DNA from 3 places in the Paenibacillus sp. J22FR83 genome. Region 1 is predicted to be linked to each of the others. Evidence: riboswitches for the same ligand, from Rfam matches in the RefSeq annotation. Region 1 holds a riboswitch; each other region holds the start of a gene.

Region 1 (5,306 bases):
CAAGTCAACGATTATTCCGTTGGCGTTAGTGTACAGAAGAAAGATATCGAACGCATGCACGATCTGTATGTTGAGGCCATTGCTGCGATGCTATTTAATCGCTACTTTTCCTCCAGCCTATTAACGTTCTATCAACCGGCATCAGAACATGACCATCATCGCTTAGATCATCTTGTCCAATACATTGAACAATCGATTGACAATCAGCTTACCAGCGAACAGATTGAAAGGGACGTGCTTTCCATACTGCCTCATTTCCCAGGCAATACCGAAGGCAATAGCAAGCTGCGCAAGCAGTTTCTTATCTGTATTGGCGTTTATTTGCAACGGGTTGGCCTAACGCCCGAAACCATCTGGGGTGCACATACGGCAACGAATGTATTCGTATCGCATAGCATTTTACATACAGACTCTCAGATCTCCGAGATTATCGTACAACTTATTCAATATACGCGAACGACCAATCACCACCAGCCCAACTTACATACCATTGATAAAATCGTCGTTTTCGTGGAACAAAATTACAAGCAGGATTTATCGCTCGATGCGGTCGCCGCTCATGTGCAAATGCACCCTAATTACATCAGCATGTTGTTCCGGAAAGAGATGGGACTGACCTTCCTTCACTACTTGCATACCTTTCGACTTGCCAAAGCAAAACAAATGATGCAAGAGAATCCGGAATGGCCGATCAACACGATCGCAGAGCAAGTTGGTTACGAAAACCCACGGCATTTTTTCAAAGTATTTAAAAAATTCGAGAACATTACGCCTGGACAATTCAGGCTTGAAAGTTCTTCTTTTTGAATCTATTTTTTAATTCTTGGCATTTGTTGTAGAATGACATTATACATAAACCTTTTAGGGGAATAGCTATTTGATTGGAGCAAAATAATGATCTATCCAAATTTAGAGCAATGCTTAGCCGATTTAGAAAAGAATGGACATTTGGTTCGTATTCATGAAGAAGTGGATCCTGAACTTGAGATGGCAGCCATACATTTGAAAGTTTATGAAGCTGGTGGCCCAGCCTTATTATTCGAGAATGTTAAAGGGTCTAAGTTCCGGGCGGTATCCAACCTTTTTGGTACAGTAGAGCGCAGCAAATATATATTTCGAGATACTTGGGATAGCGTGAAAAACGTAATTTCTTTACGAAACGATCCCCTGAAGGCACTGAAAAGCCCACTCAAACATATCGGGACGGGACTTGCTGCTTGGAAAGCTTTGCCGATAAAAATAACCAGTGGTCTTCCAGCTGATTTTGAGGAAATCAGCATTATGGACCTTCCACTCATCAAACACTGGCCAGAGGATGGCGGTGCATTCGTCACCCTGCCCCAAGTATATTCCGAAGATCCTGAGAAACCAGGAATTATGAATTCTAATCTCGGGATGTATCGGATTCAACTAAGCGGGAACGAATATGAATTAAATAAAGAGATCGGCTTGCATTATCAGATTCATCGCGGCATCGGTGTCCATCAGGCAAAAGCTACAAAGCAAGGGGCCCCTTTAAAAGTAAGCTGTTTCATTGGTGGGCCGCCAGCGCACACATTGTCTGCCGTAATGCCCTTGCCGGAAGGCATGAGTGAGATTACATTTGCAGGCTTGCTCTCAGGGCGCCGCTTCCGCTATAGCTATGTTGATGGCTATTGTATTAGTCATGATGCTGATTTTGTTATCACAGGGGAAATATATCCTGGTGAAACCAAGCCCGAAGGCCCCTTCGGCGATCATTTGGGCTACTACAGCCTTACACATCCTTTTCCTCTAATGAGAGTTCACAAGGTATATGCCAAGAAGAATTCAATCTTCCCATTTACTGTTGTGGGCAGGCCACCTCAAGAGGATACATCGTTCGGAGCACTCATTCATGAACTCACAGGCGATGCAATTAAGCAAGAAATTCCAGGTGTCAAAGAAGTTCATGCCGTAGATGCTGCGGGCGTCCACCCTCTGCTCTTTGCAATTGGTAGCGAACGGTACACACCTTATCAACAAGTCAAGCAGCCAGCAGAGTTACTTACGATAGCTAATCGAATTCTAGGAACGGGACAAGTTAGCTTAGCCAAATACTTATTCATCACAGCTGAAGAGAATCAGCCTTTGGATGCTCACAATATCGAGCAATTCTTAACTTACATAATGGCTCGAATAGACCTTCATCGGGACCTTCATTTTCATACCAATACCACTATCGATACATTAGATTACTCCGGTACAGGTCTAAATAGCGGCAGCAAGGTTGTATTCGCAGCAGTCGGTGATACAAAAAGGGATTTGTGCTTAGAAGTTCCCGGCATCTTCAATGAAATATCAGGGGTCCATCATGCGCATTTGGTGATGCCAGGAATCGTCGCGATTCAGCTTTCCGAATTTAAAAATTACGATGAGACACAGGTTGAAATGAAAGATTTATGCGAAGCTATTGGAGCAAGGGGGTCACTCCCATCTTGTCCATTGATTATCGTATGTGATGACAGCCATTTTATGGCCGAGTCCATTAACAATTTCGTATGGGCTACGTTCACACGTTCCAATCCTTCCCATGATATATATGGCGTGAACAGTTTCTATGAAAATAAACATTGGGGTTGCGATAATGTTGTGCTTGATGCACGAATTAAATCGCACCAAGCGCCTCCATTGATATTGGATCCAGCGGTTGAAAAAAGCATCATGCGATTTTTTGCCAAAGGCGCAAGTTTAGCATCCATTCAAAATAAGTAATCAACAAAAACAGCATCACAACCTTAGGGATTGTGGTGCTGTTTCTGTTATTCTCAGAGTCGAGTCGCCAGATAGATCCCTACTGGATTGATAGCAGCCACACACTAACACTTTTATATTTAGGAGCAGACTGATGCAATATACCTAAGTCACCAGCGATATTACGATACTTAAGTATGGCCTGAAAGTCGCATATTTGACACTTGTTTACAATACATATATACAAATAGTATTTACAGAAATGTATTGTTAACTTATAATAGTCATAATTTGTAATAGTAATATTTTGTAAGTAGTAACTGTAAAGGGCAAACTTATCGAAAGGTAAGGGCGCAAAGTTATGGGCCTAAAGCTTCGAAGCTATGGCTGCCAAACCGCCAGTTTGTGATAGTAAGCCTATCCCGAACATTTTGGGATAGGCTTTTTTTCTGCCTCTATCCCTACTGAGTTTCAAAAAATGTCGAAAAATGGGGGATATTCACAGATTATAGCGTTTTACATCAAAACAAATAGCATCTAAGGAGTGTAATTAAATTGAAGACCAAGAACTATTTCGGCAAAAACCTTTTATTCTCGATGTTAAATTTGCTAGTCATCGGGGTAGTGCTTATTTCCATCAGCGCTTATTTTCAGAATCGAATTTTAACAGATACGTTGAGAGAGCAGACCCATAATATGACATCCGTGTGGTCACAAGGCATTACCTATAAAGACGTCAAGGGTGCACTAAGCGATAAAAGCTATGAAGCAAGCGAACAGCAACGATTAACCAAGCAATTTGATAGTTACACTGCCTTTAATGCCAATGTAGCGCAAGCTTACATATTTGGGGTTGAGTTAGCAGATGGGAATAAAACATCGTTGATTTCGTTCCCGAGTCACGTTGTTACAGCTTTTAAAGAAGCAGGTTTGAACATCGGAGATATGTATGAGCAACCGAAAGAGATCGCCAACGGTTTAAAAAGCATGTTGAAAACCAAAACCGAGACCTTCACTTCATACTATAAAGATGATTACGGCACATGGGTCAGCGTTCTTTATCCAATTATTGACGATAGTGGCAATGTTGCAGCTTACTTTGGCGTGGATGTAGACGCTAAAGTAATTCCCGATGCTCAAAAATCGTTCCTCCTGCGTTCGATCATATTACTCTTAATCGCCTTGGTGATTTGTGGCGGGGCGCAATATTGGGTGGCAAGAAGAACACTTATGCCGATCAACCAATTAATGCGAGGCATCGAACAAGCTTCTAACGGGAAATTCAATTTCACCTTGGAGGAAAACGGCGGTTTCGGCGAATTAAATCAGAAATTCAATATGATGCTTTCTAACATTCGCGGAATATTATTAAGTATTAAACAAACAGCTTCAAATGTATCCGACGCTTCCAACGAACTGTTCAGCATTACGGAAGACAATCGTCACAGTATTGAGCTGATCACAACAGAAATTAGAGATATGAATACGCATGTTGACCAGCAAAAAAATTCTACAGAAGAATGCGGACGATCCGTTGAAGAAATTGCAGCTTCTTTGCAAGTCATTGCTCAAAACGCGACCGAAGTTGCCACTGCTTCTCATGCTATGAAAAATCTGTCCGAAGAAGGCAATATGGCTGCTCAAACGATCTCGGATCAAATGGGACGCATCAATACGAACTCGATTTCTACCGCAGATACAATCAAGCTCCTTGAATCGAAATCAGAAGAGATTGGTAGTATTCTCAACCTCATTAAGGACTTAACTGCTCAAACCAATCTACTTGCATTGAACGCAAGTATTGAAGCTGCTCGGGCAGGCGAACATGGCAGAGGGTTCGCAGTTGTAGCTGCTGAGGTTCGTAAGCTTGCTGATCAATCAAAAAATTCGACAAGTCAGATTGAAACGCTTGTTGCCGACATTCAATCAGAGACGCACAACACAGCTACATTCGTAGCACAAGGTACCAATGAGACCCTAAAAGGATTGGAGATTGCCAAAAACACTGGAGAATCCTTTACTAATATTTTGGATGCATCGCAGGTCGTGTCGAATCAAGTTATCGATATTTCATCCGCTACCCAAGAAATGTCTGCAAGTACAGAGCAAGTGACTGCCATGATGGGAGAATTGGGAGGAATATCAAGAAAAACAGCGCACAGTACTAACAAAATTATGGAGTCGGTTCTGACGCAGGAATCATCCTTACAAAGCATTTCAACTTTCGCCAGCAATCTCTCAACGGTTGCAGTGGAATTAAGTGATATGGTAGGCAAGTTTGATATAGAGATGAAGTGAATAAACGAATAGGAATTCCGGATTACATGGCGGTTAACGCCCTGTAATCCGTTCCAATATAATCGTTCACATATAGAGGAGAGTGACCATGCTGAATCTCGTCAAAGAAAAACCGTCCATTTACAGTGAAATCAACCATACGGACGAAGCCTACCCAGCAACAGAAACGATATCCTCCATCTTTCGGCACGTCGCAACAAGGTATGCAAATAAAGTTGCAATCTCCCATGGTGACATTGACATTCGTTACGCTGATTTGTTCACAAAAAGCTCGCAAATTGCCAACGAATTGACCA
Region 2 (5,306 bases), on a different contig from region 1:
CATCTATTAAAATGATGTTATCATTCGGGTCCACCGTAAAACGAATGAACTTGTTAAACTTAAGTTCTGAAGGATCATATACATTGACCATCGGCTCGTAGCTCTTACTTTTCGCATTATACAGCCCTTTATTGAATTTCAAGTCATTTCGATTAATAAGCAAAGTGATTTTCCCATCTACAGTCACTTGGTAGATCTGCTCTGCTGTCATTACAATGAACTTTCCGTTGGCGCCAATAAAGTTCACAGCTCCTTCAACAATCGCTTGAGCCTCTATCTCGAGACCTGTGTTCCCTAGCTTAGAAATATATCCGGTACTCATGCTGTAGGTGTATATCGCGTTGTCTTTGACCACCGATTTCAGTTGACTATTAGGTTCGATGTATGTTTTCGTTTCAAACTGTGATCCTCCGCCCTTTAGACTGGAATAAATGGCTCGGCCTCTCCCCCAATAAAACTTCTCCCCATCCAACGTTTCAAATATCGCTATACCAGTGCCATATTGCCCACTGTTTACATCCCATGGAACTGGCTTGAGAAAAGTAAAGTTATGAGTTACCATCTTCACTTCTGGTTCTAGTGAATAGGTGACCCCTCCTCCACGGATATACACGCGATCCAAAACTGGATTGTAATACAATTGACCGGGCAGATAGCTCCCATAAACGAACGTGTTTTTCCTAGGGATAGGAACCGGTAAATAACTATATTCTGAGACTTCTTCATACTCAAAATTTAATTTCGCGTCGATTCGGAATACAGTACTCGTGCGATCAGTATCCGGTTCGTATTTACTAATGATATAGCCGTCGTTGTTAGCGTAATTACGAAGCGAATAGATGTAACCATTTTTGTCCACAACCACGCTCAAAACCTGTGTAGCTCTAGCAACAATTTGACCGCCATCTGGATCTGGAATTATGTTGTCTACGGTCGGTGGAGAAAGCTTTACTCGTTCAGCTGCTGGAGTCGCTATGGCAACATTCGCAGTCAAAGTGATCGTTTGAAGTTGATCATTGTAAGTGACGATTTGACCGAGCTGCTCCGCAACGAATCGCAAAGGCACCATCGTCGTATCGTTCATTATCAATGCAGGTTGCTCCATGGCAACTACCCCTTTGCCAACTACTGCCTCCTTCGAGTTGATAGTTAAAAGGACAGTTTGAGAAGTGGTCGTGAGCGTAACCGTTCTTGTATCTCCATTCCACCCAATGTTTGCGCCTAGCGCCTCTCCAACAAACCGTAGTGGAACCATCGTCACGCCATTCACAAGTACTGGCGCACTTTGCAACTCGTAGGTGTTCCCTTTGACCATTGCCTTTACGTCCTGGAGCTTCAATACGATGGCTTCTCCACCTGTTTCTGCTTCAATATAAGAAGGCATGCTAGTGAGCAAGGTGACGAAACAACAAACGGATAAGAAAACCTGTCTTATTCTCATTATTAAACCTAGCCTCTCATACATGTTGGTTTCACTTACCAATAACTTCCACCAATTCCAAAGGCAACCCATCCGGATCTGCAAAAAATGTATACAAATTCCCGGTAATGGGATCCACACGTACAGGTTCAACCGAAATCCCTTTACTTTCCAACTCGTGTACACTTTGCTCCATATTCGCTACCACAAAGGCCAGGTGACGTAGTCCCCTAGCTTCAGGTTGATTTACACGCAACGGCGGATTCGGAAAAGAAAACAATTCAATTTCCTGTGCGGTATCCCCGATTCGTAAATCTAATTTGTACGAGTCTCTTTCAGCGCGATAAGTTTCGTGAATGACGGTGAGTCCCAGTAAATCCACATAGAAATGCTTGGATTTCATATAATTCGAACAAATAATTGCAACGTGATGCATGTGTTTTATGTCCATGGATTACTACCTCCTAACAAAGAAAAACCGCACGATGGGCTGCTCCCCCACTGCGGCTTATCCTCCTATTTTAACCTGCGATTTGCATCGTTTCAACGATTTTGCGTAATACCTCATCAGCTTGTGCATAGTCCACTTGGCAAGTCCCTGCAGCGTGATGCCCGCCTCCACCATTTTGCAGCATCAAATCACCAATGTTTGTTTGTGCGGTGCGATTGACGATGCTGTGCCCACAAGCGAATACGCAGTTTTGTTTGTTGCGGCCGTCCACGATCCAAATAGAGGTGTTTTGCTCTGGATACAGTGCGTAGATCATGAAGCGATTCCCTGGATAGATCGTCTCCACATCGCGAAGATCCGTAATAACGACATTCCCCTCTACCCGTGTATAGGTTTGAAGCATGTCGCGATATAGCGCATCCAGTTCAAAGTAACGAGCTACGCGCTCTTTGACATCGGGCAATTCCATAATCTCGTCAACTGATTTCGTTGCGCAATGCTCAACGAGATCCTCCATCAACTGATAGTTGCTGATCCGATAATCCCGATAACGACCTAAACCCGTTCGTGCGTCCATGATAAATGATAGCAAATCCCAACCGCTCGGATTCAAAATATCCTCTTTGCTAAATTGCGCAGAATCCGCTTTATCTACACCTATCATAATATCGTCGATATCGCCGAACGTATCTTTGCCGCCATAGTAATCATAGACAACGCGCGCTGCGCTTGGAGCAAGGCGAGTTTCACCTTTGAATGTTACAGACTCCCCCATCCGAGTAAGTTCACTGGAATGGTGATCGAACCATAAGCCACATCCAGCGACATAAGGCACATTGGCCAAAATATCATTCTCTGTAACTTCTATTAAGCCGTCTTGCATATCTTTGGGATGGACAAATTTCATTTCATCCACCATGTTTAATTGTTTGAAGAGCATCGCGCATACTAAACCATCGAAATCGGAACGTGTGATCAATCTCATGCCTTGCATCCCCTTCACCTAGTCCTTAAGAACTACGAATATGTATTGGTCATATTATATCAGCTAGTGTTGATTGATGACAATGAGAAAATCATCAGGCAATCGGATATTGGATCTTCCTTACTCGAAAAAAAAGAGCGATTCACCTAGATAGGTTGAACCGCTCTCAATTTGGATGATAGACATTGTAAAAGTCTTGTGACAAACCCTTCAATTTGAGCCATTGGAGGCATTTTCACAGAAAGCTTCACTTCGCCTTTCCAGTAGAAAATCAAAATACTGTTGTTTCTACCGTGAAACATTTCAACATCCCAACAAGCTTCGTTCAATGCGTATTCTTCCCGGTTAATCATAAGTTTAGGTCCATCCGTGGATGGCACCAAACGCGCAACATGGTTACCGCATAACGATATTGCTTTCTGTTCATCCTGCAATTTTTCTTCCGATTTCATGCCGCTAGGGCCTCCTTTGTTCGTGTCATTCCATTTGTTCCATTTGCTTCGCTATGACAGAGAAAAAAACCCCACCGTAGTGAACCGACTAGAGGGGTTCTAAAGTGAATTCCCAATCGTTCGGCGGCTGGCTGGCTGCTTGTCCTTGGCAGGAAAAGTAAGGCCCCTGTAGCTTTGCGTCACTGGCTTTCGCCAGCTTTGCCTTTGTCGAGATGACATGCACAATCTTTGAGATGGAGCTTTTATAAGCGTACTTGTTATACTCTCAAGAATAAGGGATGACGATTTGAAATCGAATAGTTCCGAGGAACTATTTTTACGAAATCCATCAAAATATTTGCATTTTCGACGATATTTTCACAGATCTTTGACGTTTCGTGCCTCTCCAATAGAAAATCGATCCAATTAACGACAAAATTGCTATTACTAGGAAAAGCGTGCTGCCACCATAGGATACCAATAAAAAGCCGCCAATCCATGGACCCATAAAGTGACCGATATTCGTTAACGTTTGAGCACCATAGTACGTTCCACGCATATGTTCTGGAGCTAGCTTATCTATTAGCATATTCGCGGCAGGATAGTTCAGAATTTCACCAAATGTGAAAATCCCCATGGAAATAATCATCCAGATCAAGGAGTGTGAGAAAGCGAAGCCAATATCACCTAATGCGAACATGAGATTGCCAACAACAATAGCCGTTAAGGGTGAGTACTTCTCCGCCCATTTCCCGAGTGGGATCTGCATGGCAATGACGACAATCGCATTGGCGCTCATGAGTATGGCAAACATTTTGACCCCATTAGCAAAGTCCCGTTGTAAGTACTGCGATAACGTCACCATTACCTGTGAATAACCAATAGCTCCAATAATGCCTCCAATGATGTACAAACGGAAGGTCATGTCCTTGCGAATGACATCTATGGCCGAACGGAAAGTAATGATGGCTTTCTTCTCGCCTTCGATCTTCTTAATTCCGAATTTAATGAGAAGAGCATAAAGGGTCACACCATAGATCAAATAAATTGTCCCAGTCAGCAGGAAAGGCAGAGCACCGTTCATTGTCGCAAAGAACGCTCCCAGCAATGGACCGACAGCTACACCAACGTTAATCGCCATATAGCGAAGGGAGAATACCTGCATTCTTTTGGACGGTTCCGTTAAATCTGCCATAAGTGCTTGCGACACAGGTTCATAGAATGAGCGGCACAATCCATTAAGCATATTCAGCAGCATAAATAGAACCGGTAATTTAACAATACCGAAGCCTAGGAATACGAATCCCCATCCAAAGAGAGCCGCTAGCATAATCACTCGACGACCAAATCGGTCTGACAATGTACCGCCGATAAAACCGCCAAACGTTCCAGCTAATGCTCCCATTCCAATGACAATACCAATAAGTCCAGGACTCATAGTAGAGTGCTTCGCCAAGTAGATAGCTAGGAACGGTAAACTCATAGAAGAGGCAGCCCGAGCCATGACCGTACCTAGAAGAAGCGTATGTACGATAGGATGATAGGTTTGAAGAAATTGACGCATACGATTCATAGACGATGACTCCTCTCGCTGGCACAGTAATTACCCAATGGTTAATTAACAACCGAATTCCAATTATACACGAAAATAGCGAATTGTGTCGTCATTTCTGTTTGGGAGATTCGCCTTCTCTATCGCGATCTGTCAGATGGTATTTAGTGGGTAGAAAATTTATAATAAGGGTATGGAGGTGCTTGCATATGAAAATAGCGATCACAGGTGGCAGCGGATTTATTGGAAAACGATTAATCACTTATTGGATGAGCCAAGGTCACGAACTCATTAATATCTCACGCTCCTCTTCGAAGCAGATACCAGGGGTCAGAACGATCACATGGGACGAGTTGGAGCGAAATGCGGAACTCCTCAAAGGTCTCGATGCCATTGTAAACTTAGCGGGCGAATCCATCAGTCAACGTTGGACGCAAGCGGCTAAGACTCGTATTATACAATCCCGA
Region 3 (5,306 bases), on a different contig from region 1:
GGACCATTGGTTCTTTACAGCGTGGAACCCAACTAACTCCATCCGTTTTGTAACAGTTGCCGTCATTGCTAAACTTAAACCATAATACTGACAACTATGTGCCCATAAGTGGCGCATTTTTTTTGTTCTGTGGTAATTGCAGATGGAGCTAGTTATAAATTGGTTGACGATCAGAGGGAGCAACTTGCTTAAGTGGCTCCTATTTATTTTTTTCGCGGCTATTAAAAAAGCTCAGTTGAATTAGAGCTACAGTCAACAATAGTTTTGGGATGAGACTTGTTCAAACTGTATGCTTAGGATTCTGAGTGAAACAAAAAAACCTTGATATATCAAGGTTTTTTTGTCAACTATGACGCGCCCGATACGATTCGAACGTACGACCTACAGTTTAGGAAACTGTTGCTCTATCCTGCTGAGCTACGGGCGCATAGTATCGTCATTCTAACATGAGATGTTTTAGAGGTGCAACCATTTTAGGCCATAGACAAGGAAGATATTGTTTATTTAAGCAAGGAATGTACATAGTGGGTAAAGAATAATAAGAACATTCAACGCTTACCTGTTCGTAACCAATAGAAAGAGGGTGCCTTATGGAGAAACGACCTGTCATTCAACTTGCCAAGACTAGAATTGAAATCGCACTTGATGTTATTTCTCTGCTCGCAATCCTAAGTATGATCGCATATGTCGCCTACGAATGGCGCGATATGCCGGAGCGAATGCCGATGCATTTTAACGGAAAAGGGGAGATTGATGGTTGGGGGAACAAAATGAGCCTAATGGCCTTACCACTCATAGGTGTTATCATCTATGTTGGCCTAACGCTCCTAAGCAAAATCCCTCACGTGTATAATTACCCATCTCCAATCACGGAGCAGAATGCTCGTAGACAATATCAGAATGCGCGTTTGCTCATCCATAGTATGAAGACGATAATCCTTATTCTGTTCGCGTTCATTGAATGGTCGATTATCCAGAGTGCAAAAGAAGGCACCGCGGAGCTTAATGGTTGGGTGCTAGGCCTCCTCCTGTTGCTGCTCTTTGCCACGATTATCTTCTTCATCGTACGTTCCATACAATTAAAGTAAGGGAGGCACACCGAAATGACGGTTTATGTTGGTTTTCTACGCGGAATTAATGTAGGTGGCAAGAACAAGATTAAGATGGCCGACTTGAAAAAGACGTTAGAAGCCTTAGGATTAGCACAAGTACAGACCTATTTGCAAAGTGGCAATGTGCTGTTCCAATCGGAGGATTCAAGAGAAACACTATGCCCGCGTATTGAAAAAGCCATCAGTGATGCGGTAGGTGTAGCGCCTACTGTAATATTGCGTACTGCGACGGAGCTAGATGACCTTGTAAGGAACTGCCCCTATGACGCAGAGGCGCTATCCGAAGGGGAGAGCATTCAAATCTCTGTGCTTACAGAAGAAGCCCCGCAGACTTTCACCGACATCTTATCCAAGGGACAGAGTGAGGTCGATGAATATCGAATACGAGGCTGTACGATCTATTATCTGTTTCGGCAAAGTGTGCTGGATTCGAAGCTAGCGGGTAACATCCAGAAGCTTGGGAACCAAACCACGACGCGTAACTGGAATACGATGAGCAAACTGGCAGAGATGGCGGGGCTATACAAGTAATAAGCAGCCAAAAGGACTAAAGTCCTAAACTTTCCCCCGTAATTTTCGAAAAAACTGCGTTAACATCGTGGAACACTCCTCTTGCAAAACGCCGCTAACGACATCGACCCGGTGATTGAACCGATCTTCCTGTAACAAATTCATTAACGTGCCGGCACAGCCAGCCTTCGGATCAACAGTACCGTAAATAACTTGAGGCACGCGCGCTTGCACGATCGCACCTGCGCACATCGGACAGGGCTCCAAAGTTACATAGAGCTGGCAATCCAGGAGACGCCAAGCCTGCAAATGCTCGCTTGCTTGTTTAATGGCAATTAACTCTGCATGGGCAAGAGGATCCAGGGTTGTTTCGCGTAAATTATGGCCACGGCCAATGATTTGACCTTGATGGACGACAATGGCGCCGATCGGAACTTCACGGATGGCTTCCGCTTTCAGAGCTTCATGGATCGCTTCTCTCATCCAAGGAATATGTTGATCCACAGGGGGACACCTCGCAATAATAGTTTATCCACATGTGAATAGAAATCCGAACAAGCATTCGTTGTTAACAAGCTGTGGATAACAATGTGGATAAGTTATAAACCTGTGGATATTCAATTCCACTACACATTCATACAATAAAAACATTGCTCATGCAAGGATTTTAGTTGAAAGAAGTGCATGAGCTACGTATAATGATGATAGAAGTGGGTCTTTTAGACCAGTTTGGACGAAAAATAGAGCATCTAGACTAGTAATGGTATATCTATATATGAATAGCAGGGTTCGACAATGGCAAACTTGCTGAAAGGCAAGGACGCAAAGCTGAGGGTCTACGGTTCTTATGAACTATGGCAGCCTGGTTACCGAAAATCGATGCTTTAGTGATTGCGGTGAGAGGCTGTCCCTGTGTGGGGCAGTCTTTTTTGCGTGGTATAATGCTGTGAATCCTAGGTTTAGGGAGGGTGAAGAGAGCATGACGATGAAGCAGGATGCTTTGAAGCGATATGGGAGTAAAGAAGGATATGATGCAGAGGTATTAATCGATTGCCGAGCTGTGGTCGCGAAGGATGATTTCGTGTCGACAGGTATTCTTACCTATGCGCAAGGCGATATCATGGAGGTCGAACTGCCGGAGTATGAAGTATTTCAACTTGGAGACAAGATCAAAATGACGTTATATACGAAATCAGGTCTATTCGTCTTTCAATCGACAGTCGTAGCTAGAGAGCCTGGTTCACTGATCGTGATCAATCCACCTGAGAATCGAAAGAAGTTTTCGGAGAAGCGGGAATTCCCGCGGGTCGATGTAAAGAATGTAGGTTCCATAGCAGGTTTTCAAAATATAACGCAAAAAGAGCAGCATCATTTGGAAAATCCGATTCACATTTCGATATCCAACATTTCCATGAGCGGAATTGGGTTTATCATTAATGATAATTCGATGATCGACGGGATTCTTCATAAAAAATGTAAGTTGCAAGTCGAGCTGGATTTAGGGTTTGACATGCTGTGCAGGTTGGAAATTATAAGGAAGGAAAAGCAAGAAGACGGCTACTACTACGGTGCCAGCTTCGAGAGCGTTCCTGCGGAACAAAGCAATGCCCTGCGCGGGTTTATTCTACGGAATCAGGTCCAATCCTACTACGAACAGAAGCGGGATGAAGAGTTCAAAAAAGCAATGGAAAAAAAGTCTGCAGCCAATCAATAGCTTGCAGGCTTTTTTTTGCCCGCTAAGTACTATATAATAAGAAGGATGATTTTCGAAAATTAAGGAGTTGTAACGACAATGGCTTTGAAAGCAGGTATCGTCGGTCTACCGAACGTAGGAAAATCGACATTGTTTAATGCAATTACACAGGCGGGGGCAGAATCTGCGAATTATCCGTTCTGTACGATTGATCCGAATGTTGGGGTAGTTGAAGTACCAGACGAGAGATTGCAGAAGCTGGTAGAAATCGTAGTGCCTAAGAGCATCGTGCCGACGGCCTTCGAATTCGTTGACATTGCGGGTTTGGTTAAGGGTGCGAGCAAAGGCGAGGGCCTTGGGAATAAATTTCTAGCACATATCCGTGAAGTTGATGCGATTGTGCATGTTGTACGTTGTTTTGAGGATGATAATATTACTCACGTTTCTGGAAAAGTCGATCCGATTGGCGACATTGAGACGATTAATCTTGAATTGATTTTGGCAGACATTGAGTCGGTTGAGAAAAAGATCGAGCGTTCACGCAAAAACCTCAAAGGCGGCGACAAGAAAGTGGTAGCTGAAGTGGAGTGTTTGGAACGAATCAAGGAAGCCTTATATAATGATAAGCCAGCACGCAGCTTGGATTTGTCGGATGACGAGCGCCTGCTAGTTCGCGACTTGCATTTGCTGACGATGAAGCCGGTTCTTTACGCGGCAAACGTAAGTGAAGATGAAGTTTCAACAGCAGACGATAATGCATACGTTAAAATTGTGAAGACATTCGCTGAAAGTGAAAACAACGAAGTTGTTTCCATCTCTGCGAAGGTTGAATCCGAGATCGCTGAACTGGAAGACGAAGAAAAAGCGATGTTCCTGGAAGAGTTGGGACTTCAAGAGTCCGGCTTGAATAGATTGATCAAAGCAGCGTATCGCAAGTTAGGTTTATACACGTACTTTACAGCAGGTGTTCAAGAAGTTAGAGCTTGGACGATCCGTAAAGGAACGAAGGCTCCTCAAGCGGCTGGTGTGATTCATACGGATTTCGAACGTGGATTTATTCGTGCAGAGGTTGTATCTTATAACGATTTGGCTGCTGCTGGATCGATGGCGGGTGCGAAAGAAAAAGGCCAAGTACGCCTTGAAGGTAAAGAGTATGTAGTGAATGACGGCGACGTTATGCATTTCCGTTTCAACGTTTAATTACTTACAAAAACAAGAAAGGAGTGATCCCCTATGTTGGATCGACTTCAGTCCATTGTGGACCGCTATGAGAAACTAAGCGAGTTATTGTGTGACCCGGATGTAACGAGTGATACGAAGAAACTAAGAGAGTATTCCAAAGAGCAATCGGATCTTCAAGAGTCTTACGATGCTTATAATGAGTATAAAAGTGTGAGCGAACAGCTAGCTGATGCGAAAGTAATGCAGAATGAGAAGCTGGACGATGAGATGCGCGAAATGGTCAAAATGGAGATCGAGGAGCTGACCGAGCAATCGGCTAAGCTAGAAGAACACCTTCGCATTCTGATGATGCCGAAGGACCCTAACGATGACAAGAACGTTATCGTGGAAATTCGCGGCGCGGCAGGCGGCGACGAAGCTGCTTTGTTCGCAGGCGATCTTTACCGCATGTATACGCGTTACGCAGATGGTCAAGGATGGAGAACGGAAATTCTTGATGCGTCCGTGAATGATTTGGGCGGATTCAAAGAAATTATTTTCATGATTACGGGTAAAGGTGCTTACAGCAAACTCAAGTTTGAGAGCGGAGCACACCGTGTTCAACGTATTCCAGTAACAGAGTCTGGTGGACGGATTCATACTTCAACGTCAACGGTTGTCGTTATGCCGGAAGCAGAAGATGTAGAAATCGTAATTCACGATGCAGATATTCGCGTTGATACGTTCTGTTCCAGTGGAGCGGGCGGTCAGTCCGTTAATACAACGAAATCCGCTGTGCGTGTAACTCACGTACCAACAGGTATCGTCGC

Evidence for each region. A riboswitch is a leader RNA that binds a small molecule or an ion and turns the genes downstream of it on or off. The one in region 1 is predicted to bind cyclic di-GMP.
Region 2: linked by a shared signal. The riboswitch ahead of AC58PV_RS33165 (hypothetical protein) and the one ahead of AC58PV_RS02015 (methyl-accepting chemotaxis protein) in region 1 are both predicted to bind cyclic di-GMP.
Region 3: linked by a shared signal. The riboswitch ahead of AC58PV_RS27410 (PilZ domain-containing protein) and the one ahead of AC58PV_RS02015 (methyl-accepting chemotaxis protein) in region 1 are both predicted to bind cyclic di-GMP.

What each region holds. Positions count from the first base shown of each region.
Region 1 is NZ_JCAUAM010000001.1:605,470-610,775, forward strand. Features, by position in the region: gene AC58PV_RS02005 (response regulator) at 1-807, shown strand, start outside; gene AC58PV_RS02010 (UbiD family decarboxylase) at 895-2,733, shown strand; cyclic di-GMP riboswitch class I at 3,031-3,115, shown strand; gene AC58PV_RS02015 (methyl-accepting chemotaxis protein) at 3,268-5,010, shown strand; gene AC58PV_RS02020 (amino acid adenylation domain-containing protein) at 5,099-5,306, shown strand, end outside.
Region 2 is NZ_JCAUAM010000030.1:26,348-31,653, reverse strand. Features, by position in the region: gene AC58PV_RS33180 (copper amine oxidase N-terminal domain-containing protein) at 1-1,441, opposite strand, end outside; gene gloA2 (SMU1112c/YaeR family gloxylase I-like metalloprotein) at 1,473-1,871, opposite strand; gene AC58PV_RS33170 (exopolyphosphatase) at 1,942-2,856, opposite strand; gene AC58PV_RS33165 (hypothetical protein) at 3,003-3,308, opposite strand; cyclic di-GMP riboswitch class I at 3,428-3,521, opposite strand; gene AC58PV_RS33160 (MDR family MFS transporter) at 3,637-4,860, opposite strand; gene AC58PV_RS33155 (TIGR01777 family oxidoreductase) at 5,049-5,306, shown strand, end outside.
Region 3 is NZ_JCAUAM010000017.1:138,392-143,697, reverse strand. Features, by position in the region: gene AC58PV_RS27435 (hypothetical protein) at 1-85, shown strand, start outside; tRNA gene AC58PV_RS27430 (tRNA-Arg) at 354-427, opposite strand; gene AC58PV_RS27425 (DUF1648 domain-containing protein) at 591-1,088, shown strand; gene AC58PV_RS27420 (DUF1697 domain-containing protein) at 1,104-1,643, shown strand; gene tadA (tRNA adenosine(34) deaminase TadA) at 1,668-2,126, opposite strand; cyclic di-GMP riboswitch class I at 2,410-2,496, shown strand; gene AC58PV_RS27410 (PilZ domain-containing protein) at 2,602-3,336, shown strand; gene ychF (redox-regulated ATPase YchF) at 3,415-4,515, shown strand; gene prfA (peptide chain release factor 1) at 4,549-5,306, shown strand, end outside.